DNA from 2 places in the Paenibacillus sp. MER 180 genome. Region 1 is predicted to be linked to the other one. Evidence: riboswitches for the same ligand, from Rfam matches in the RefSeq annotation. Region 1 holds a riboswitch; the other holds the start of a gene.
What was found. Region 1 has a riboswitch for cyclic di-GMP ahead of M3661_RS19500 (MucBP domain-containing protein). Riboswitches for the same ligand answer to the same signal wherever they lie in the genome.

Region 1 (4,465 bases):
CCAACCCAAGCTTCGTGCCGGTAGGCCGGTTATAAGTTTCAGAATCTGCAAGTGTTTCTTTGGTTTCTTTACTCAAATACTCCACTGTCAGTGTCTGTTGGCTTGGCGTATACCAGAATGTGTATACATTGTCCTCGGCTTTGAATGTATAGCTATCTTCAGCTTTGTCAGCTGTAAAGCCTGGAATGCTCAGCGCCTTCAACGTAATCGTCTGTCCAGTGACACCTTGTGCAGATGTTCGGTCAGCGATTTCTCTGTTTGTAAGACTGCTGACATGTTTGATGATTACTTTTCGAGTGTTCGCTTTGTAGAAGAAGGTAACCACGTTGTCTGTAGCTTTGACAGTATAGGTTACTTCCGATTTCTCAGGCGTGTAGCCCGGGATGTCGATAGCTTTCAACGTAACAGACTCGCCAATCTTACCTGAGCCAGAAGTGTCATCGTCAGCGATGGACTTGCCCGTACCCTTGTCGACGAACTTGATAGTGATAGGGAGATCCGTCTTCTTGTAGAAGAAGGTAACGACGTTGTCCGCAGCTTTGACGGTATAGGTTACTTCTTCCTTCTCAGGCGTGTAGCCCGGGATGTCGATAGCTTTCAACGTAATGGACTCGCCAATCTTGCCAGAGCGAGAAGTGTCGTCGTCAGCGATGGACTTGCCCGTATCTTTGTCAACATACTTGGTAGTGATAGGGAGATCCGCCTTTTTGTAGAAGAAGGTAACGACGTTGTCCGCAGCTTTGACAGTATAGGTTACTTCCGCCTTCTCAGGCGTGTAGCCTGGGATATCCAGAGCTTTCAACGTAATGGACTCGCCAATTTTACCTGAATGAGAAGTGTCATCGTTAGCGATGGACTTGCCCGTATCCTTATCGACGAACTTGATCGTGATAGGGAGTGCTGTCTTCTTGTAGAAGAAGGTATACTCGTTGTCCTTGGCCTTAAATGTGTATTGAACTTCGGCGTTTTCAGGCGTGTATCCCGGGATGTCGAGTGCCTTCAACGTAATCGTCTGTCCGTCGGTGCCGGAGAGCGAAGTATCGTCGTCAGCGATGGATGTGCCAGAGTCCTTATCCACATACTTAATTGTTAGCTTTTGTGGAGCTAGCATATATCCGAACCATACTGTTTTGTTAGGTTCCTGCAGTGTTAACGTTTCTTCTGTAGGGTCGGTGCCCTTTTTCAACACATAGTTATCAAGCTTCGGAGCAGGAACCTTGTACTTCGGCCCTATATCCAGCGCATCCTTCCCATTGACAGTGAAAGACTCGCTGTACAACTGCTCTGCAAGATCCACACGTTCGACAACCTTGCCGTCTGCGTTAATAGGCTCGCCTTGTTCATTAACCTTGTAGCCTTTAACAATAATGGAGCCTTTGCCGAAGCTGACTTGAGGCACTTCAAAATCTTTTGTTGTACGTTGATGATTCACATCTGTATATTCCATGGTGGTTCGTCCGTTTGTCGGGTAATTGACATCAGCACTCGGATTTTTAGAAGAGTCCATTTTGATGGTATATGTCAGGGTTGCCGGACTTCCCTCTACAATGTTGCCAACGTCCCATACAAACGTTTCCGAAACTGAATCCCATTTCACCGTGCCTTGAGATGCTGTATAGTCTTGCTTTTCAACAGGTGCATTACCTTTGAAAATAAGGTTAAACATTTCACCCATCGGATCCTTGACTATAGCATTTTCAGCCGCGTAAGAAATTTTCCCTGCCAGTTCAGAGAAGACCTTCTCCAGCTCTGCGCTGTCAGACGGGTAATAGTTGTTTGCTGAAGCGCTGTTCTTTAATACATATACAGCGTTAGCATCACTGCCGACCTCGAGCCCGATCGAATAAATGGTGATTCCTGCATCCTTGGATGTTTTGGCTTGAGATATCGTAGGAATTCCATTGTCCTTAACCGTATAGTTATCTATCTTGTATCGATCTCCGAACAAGCCAGAGGATAAATCATAGCTGTTGCCGGAACCGATAGTCTTGGTGTAGTCAAAGTTGGAAAGTACAAAGTTATACTTGTTATTGGGCCATGAATAAGGAGCGGCTTTTTTTGCAGGAGAACTGAACGTTGGCGCACCGTCACTAAGCAGCACAATAAATTTATTTTTAGCTGAACTCTTTGTAGTTAGTAACTGATGTGCTGTGTTGAGAGCGCCTTGTATGTTTGTCCCTCCGGAAGCCGAGATACCCTTAATATTGTTCAGGAGCTTTTGTTTGTCATTCTGGCCAAGAAATCCGGATGATGTGTCCTCTGCGCTGGTGCTAAACGTGACAAGAGCAATTCTTGTTTTGACGTTGGACAAAAGCAGTGTGTTTACAAATTTCTCCGCTGCTTTTTTGGCATTGTCTAACCGTTTGTAGTTTTTCATACTGTCTGACTTGTCTAAGACAAGTACGACATCGGTGTCACCGGCTTCAACGTTCTTCCCTTCGGCGGTCAGAGTAATCTGCCACTCTCCTGGCGTTCCGGTTGGCTTCGCTGTCTTGCTTAATTTCACAGCACCTGGCTCTGGCCAAATTGGATCACGTGCGGCTGCATCTGCACTTTGCAGTGTGTGAGGAATAAACCCGAAGAACACGGCAAATACGCACAGCCATGTTACGGCCAACTTTACTCTACGTTTCATTCAATTCGCCACCTCATTTTTTCATTTTATTCCTCCCCTACCGAAGTGAGTCCATGCCTCCTCATTCTTATTTATATAGCTCAACGGACAGTTAATTCCGCCAGAACTTCACATAAATAAAAAAAGTCCAGCTGCAAGTAACAGAATTGTTAGTTGCAGCTGGACTATCATAGGTCGTAGGACCGTTAGACTCCGAAGCTTTGCGGCCTAATCTTTCGATTAGTGTGCCCTATGAGATTGATCAATCATAACACTTCTTATTCAAGCGAAGATGACTGAATCATAGGCATAGGGAACTATCAAGCTCAATATAGGTTACGAGGAACAATTTGTCAATGATAAGAAAATACTAGTTTGTATACATACTACAAGTATTAACCTACTAGAGTCGATTCATACCTGATAATAGATAATCAATCTATATGCCTCCAACTTTATAACTATTCATTGCTATCAGATGGAAATAACGGATTGAATTGCTCCAATGCCCGTACGATAATGAGTAGAACAGATAATCTAGCAATCGGCTTCAGGAATACCTCGGTGTGTCGAGTGAGACAGGATGAAGAACGACTAGAGCTTAAGATTTTTGTAAGGATTGAGTAAGGAATTAGAGAGGAATGCCTCATACAATAAAGTCATCGGGAAGCACGCATTGAGCGGGAGGAGATACTGGCATGACGTATTTATTACGTACACATCATTTGACGAAGACGTTCCAAGGTAAAGAGGTCGTCTCGAATGTGAATATGAACATCCGCCAAGGAGAGATATATGGATTTTTGGGTCCGAATGGGGCCGGTAAGACAACAATTATGAAAATGATTACGAACTTAATTAAGCCTACAATGGGTCAAATTGAAGTATTCGGGGAAGCGCTAGCCCCTAAGTCGTATCATCTGCTGGCTCGGATGGGGACAATTATCGAATACCCTGTATTTTATGACAAGCTGTCGGCACGAGAGAATATGGAGCTGCACTGCGAGTACATGGGATATCACAACATGAAGGCCATAGATGAGGCATTGGAGCTGGTGAAGCTCAACCATGTGGGTGATAAAGCAGTTAAAGATTTCTCGCTTGGAATGAAGCAGCGGCTAGGGATCGCCAGAGCGATCACAACGAAGCCGGAGCTGCTTCTATTGGATGAACCTATTAATGGGCTGGATCCGATAGGGATTAAGGAAATACGCGATTTGCTTCTTATGCTGAGCAGACAATATGGTACAACGATATTGATATCAAGTCATCTGCTGGGTGAAATTGAGCTAGTTGCAGATACGATTGGTGTCATTAATAATGGTCGATTAATTGCAGAAGTGTCTATGGACGAGGTTCGTATGAAAAATAGCGAATATATTGAGATTGTGACGAATGATTGCACGCGAGCTGCGTTCCTGCTCGAAGATAAACTAGGCATACACAATCTACGAGTCATGGACGAGCGCATAATTCGAGTATATGATCCGAATATCCAGCAGGGTATGCTGACGAAGGAACTGGTCGTGAACGATATTTTAATAGAATCGATCCATAAGAAAAACAGCTCTCTAGAGGAATACTTTTTATCTTTGTTGGATGGAGGTGATCATGTTGCGTAATTTGATAGGTTTGGAGCTCCGCAAGCATCACATAGGAGGGTATATTCGAATTGCGATTATTGCAAATATTGTCACGATTTCCATTTTATTCTTAATGTTATACAGTCCTAACATGATGGAAGAAGTTGTTTTCGCGGATTACACTGCCCTTTTTGTGGGTGTGGATTCATTTGTACGAATGATCTTTATCGTCTTTGCAGCAGTATTGATATCTCGGTTCATTATTGAT
Region 2 (4,465 bases), on a different contig from region 1:
AGCTTAGCCTGTTCCTCGAACAGCGCCTGAACCGTGAATGTATGAGGATATTCAGCTCGCGTCTGATTCATCCCCTCAATTAACTGGCGCTTGTCCTGCTCTGTCAGCATTTCCAGCTCGCCAATACGCTTCTGAGGATGCTTCACAGCTTCATCCAGCAGCTGCAAGAAGTACTCACCCAGCTTCTCTACCGTCGATAACTGGAACTGATTTTCCTTGTAATACATTGTGAACATCGGTAATGCGCCCGTTCCAGCAGCATGCTGAATGCAGCCGTGCAGGTCACATACCTGCTCTCCCTCTGGAAGCACGGGCCGAACATCTTCTCCGTACCAGCAATACGTTGCCACATCACTGTCAGAAGCTATTTCAGAGCAAGTCAGGTTACGTCCTTCTGCGCAAGCCGACAAGCTGTTATGAATGCTCATAATTCCTTGCAAGGTTACGTCATCCTGACTGACTACGGTATGGTTTGCATTGCCGTGTCCCGCTTGAACGGCATGAAGAGTTACTTGCTGCGAGTTGTAGAACCGGGACAACAGCGTTGCCCACGCACTGAACATGACGGATTCCAACTTGACCGAATGCTCGGCCGAATGCTTCTTCAGAAGACGCATTGTCTCTTCAGGCAGCTCGATAGAATGTACGTCATAGCCTGCCAATCGTTCTACTGTTAATTCCATGAAAGCCAATTCTCGTCCTCTCCTTTGTACGATCCAACCCATTTCGTAAACCTATGAGTCAACTGCTCCCATGTGATGTACTCTATTTGCTTGGCAAATTCCATATGCTGTGCACACACAGTCATACTATAGCCTGTTACAGGAACGACATATTGCTTTACATAATTATGATCAACATTCCATAATTGATTATGCTGTATAGGTACAGCTGTCTCCTGCACAATCTCGAATGTGCTGGGAGGCAGGCTAAGACCCGTTCCTAATGCCTTCAGAACACTTTCCTTAGCCGTCCATATGTAAAAAAACAATTCCTGACGCGCACGACTGTCGTTCGTATTTGCAAGCAATTCCAACTCACGCGGCGAGCATATCAGCCTAGCCACGTCCATGTTCCATTCTCCTGCTTGCTCAATATCAATCCCGATTGGCGCTTCATCCAATGCCACTGCTATGAACGCACCGGCGTGAGAGATGTTGAAAAATACCGGATCACCCTCCACATATGGCTTGCCGAAGGGATGAGTGTGAATAACAAGTTCGTTATTCGAACATTTCAAGGTTCGACATAGCAGCATGCGGGCCAATATGTCAGCCGCAACCGTGCAATAAAAATCTTCACGGTTCCGAAGTCTATCTAACCTTTTGTATTTTTCAGGTGTAACGAACGGGATAAATCGATCCATCAATGAATCTATGTCTTCGTAGGAAGTACACTCGTCCCATTTTAGCAACACAATTTCCATCATTTACCCCAGCTTCTGTGCGCAAAAAAAAGGCCATTCTGCATAGCCTTGTCACCGAATAACCGTTGTGTAGTTACCGCAACATTAATGGCAACCCGGCCGCCGTAATCCGTGAAGATGTTAGGCCCGCGGCTTTGCGTCCTCATCTTTCGAAGAGTTTGCCTTTCAATCCTGATGTTGTTCTTCTTGATGTATCCATTGCGTGTTGCAGATCGATTATCAGGCAAGAATGTCATAGCAATGTTACGCACTAGTTCTTGTGACATGTATCGCGTGAATAGGTCTAAAGTACATATTACATATCAGCATGTTGGACGGTCGCATCCCCTATCCAACTCAAGACCCATATTTTATATCGGTTGCTCGAATGAAAAGATTAATACTTTTTCATAACACTTTTCAATCTTTCGACACGAAAAATCATTTTTTGTCATTTTATAGTCATTTTCAAGGTTGTTTCACCCTATTTCCGACAAAAACACCCCTATCCTCTCCATCCTTGCTCCCATAGATTCGTGCAATTCCCTCCAACTGCTCGACACATTTGTCGATTTTCCTATAGAGCCACTACTGCTTAGCCCCCTCTCCCCTACCAATTACCTAATAGACAGCACTGAAGTCATTTCTTACTCATTACACAACTCTCTTGTACTCTTGGTGATACATAAAAAGCCTCGGAAATCATTCCGAGGCTCTTATTGAATGCCATCTATCTATCTTCTCTATTTCACATCATGGGGATTAATATCCGTCACCAACTGTCATTTCATTGGATGCGGTGGACAGTGCATTCACTGTTGCATTGCGCCCATCCGCTACGGACATAACGAATACTTTATAGGCAACGCCGCTGCGAATTGGATTTCCATATGCATCATTATCTGACAGCGAGAACATTCTAGATTCTTCGCCAATTACGCTTACTCCTCTTAAACGATTCGCCTGATCCAGGTTGAAGGAGTTCGCTGAGCTAGAAGGAACGACCATCAATGCATAATAGGCAATCCCGCTGTCGTTGCTTGGCTTCGAGAAGGAGGCCTTGAAGTTATTCCCCCCTTCTCTTGTCAAAAACACATTTGTAGGTGCCTGCACGGATTGATCTACCAAGGCAAATTCACCAGAAGGCGAAGACAAGGCATTCGAGGAGCCGCTTCTATTGTCAGCTACCGTAAGCACAAATACCCGGTAAGCAACACCTTTTTGAATGTCGTTGCCTTGAACATCCCGCAAGCCGCTTGTTAGCGATTGTCTTACATAGCCACTCTGATTCCCAACCCGAATGTAGCTGGATGATCCCACCTGTCCCGCACTATATGCGTCGAATGCATAGGACTGATCTGCGCGGACGACCATAATACGGTATTCATTTACGTACGAACTACTGGATGGTGCATTAAAGCCTACTTCAATGTCGCTGGCATTACCGTTTTTGCCAATAATCTTCGCTTCTACATTCGTCACAACATCAACCGAGGCATTGCCTTTAAGCGTCACCTCTGGAGATGGAGCAGACAACGCATTGTTCGCTTGACTATTGGAGCTTACAGACAGAACAAATACCCGGTAGCTGTTGCCGTTGCGAATCGGTGCTCCATCTACATCTCTTGCATCCTGATCGAATACATGTGACAAGCTGCTGCCACTCCGATACACGACAGCTGAGTTCCAATTGTTAACTCGATTGGCCTCTGTTAGATTAAAACGGCTTGCATTGGAAGACTTCACGACCATAACGCGATAATGGTTCACATTCGATTCATCTGCAGCACGGTTGAATGTTACACTCAGGTTCCGTCCATCATTGTAGTTTCCACCCATACTGCTTGCCGATACGTTCGTTGCAGGGTACACCGTCGAATTGTTAGACAACGTAATCGTATCTGAGGCGCTGGACAGGGAATTCACATAACTACCGCGTCCAACAGAAAGCACATATACTTGGTAGCTGGTTCCGTTACGGATCAGGTCCCCATCTACGTCTCTCGCAGTAGAGCTCAGCTTGAGGCTAACGTCTCTGCCATTCGGGTTCATCGACGTATAATTGTAGCTGGATACGTTGTTCGCTTCGGATACATCAAAGCGGTACGATCTGCTCGTCTTCACAACCATAATTCGATACTGGCTAATATTCGATTCATCCGAGGCCCGGTTGAAGGTAACCATCATATCGCGGCCGTCATTATAATCTCCGACATCACTTACTCTTACATTGGAAGCACTGTACACCGTTGAGTTATTCGAAATATTGATGGAATCAGATGCGCCCGACAATGCATTGTAATCAGAGTTGCTATTCGAAACTGACATGACGAACAGACGGTACGTTTCCCCTCTGCGGATTAGTGAGCCATTCACATCACGCATATTAGATGGCAATGTTGAAGTAATGCTATAGCCATTCTTCGAGACATCATAATAATTGCTAGATGAAACCCGGTTAGCTTCATTCAAATCAAAGCGATAAGCATCCGAATATTTCACTGCAAAAATCCGGTAGTAGCTTACGCGCGATTCATCGGAAGAGCGATTAAAGCTGATCTGAATATCGCGTCCATCTCCATAATTACCCACTTGGCTGACCTTCGTAATCACTGGAACACCAGCTGATTGTCCAAGCGTGATCGAAGATGAGCTGGAGGATAGCTTATTAACATACGAGCTCGTATTGCTGACAGCTACGACAAATACGGTATAAGGTACGCCATTGCGAATTAAGTCACCCGCTGTATCTCTAGTTGTCGAACTCAAGGTTGTCGTCAACGTCGAGTTGCTGGACTTCGGAACGGTCGTATAATTATTGCTGGATACGCGGTCTGCTTCATAAGCATCGAAACGAGATGCATCCTTCGTTTTGACGACCATAATCCGATAATTTTGAATTGGGCTGTCGTTAGAAGGACGGGAGAAGCTGACCTGCATATCACGGCCGTCGTTATAATTCGCCACATTGCGCACTTGCACATTCGTTGCCGCTGCAACCGCGTTGTCGCCTAACGTAAAGGTTGAAGATGGGTTCGAGAGCACCTGTTGGTTGCTCGT

Region 2: another riboswitch for cyclic di-GMP. It lies ahead of M3661_RS23020 (4'-phosphopantetheinyl transferase family protein); the one in region 1 lies ahead of M3661_RS19500 (MucBP domain-containing protein).

The regions. Positions count from the first base shown of each region.
Region 1 is NZ_JAMAVT010000012.1:91,949-96,413, forward strand. It holds gene M3661_RS19500 (MucBP domain-containing protein) at 1-2,635, opposite strand, end outside; cyclic di-GMP riboswitch class I at 2,787-2,874, opposite strand; gene M3661_RS19505 (ABC transporter ATP-binding protein) at 3,313-4,236, shown strand; gene M3661_RS19510 (ABC transporter permease) at 4,226-4,465, shown strand, end outside.
Region 2 is NZ_JAMAVT010000016.1:121,184-125,648, forward strand. It holds gene M3661_RS23015 (non-ribosomal peptide synthetase) at 1-683, opposite strand, end outside; gene M3661_RS23020 (4'-phosphopantetheinyl transferase family protein) at 674-1,429, opposite strand; cyclic di-GMP riboswitch class I at 1,513-1,599, opposite strand; gene M3661_RS23025 (stalk domain-containing protein) at 2,168-4,465, opposite strand, start outside.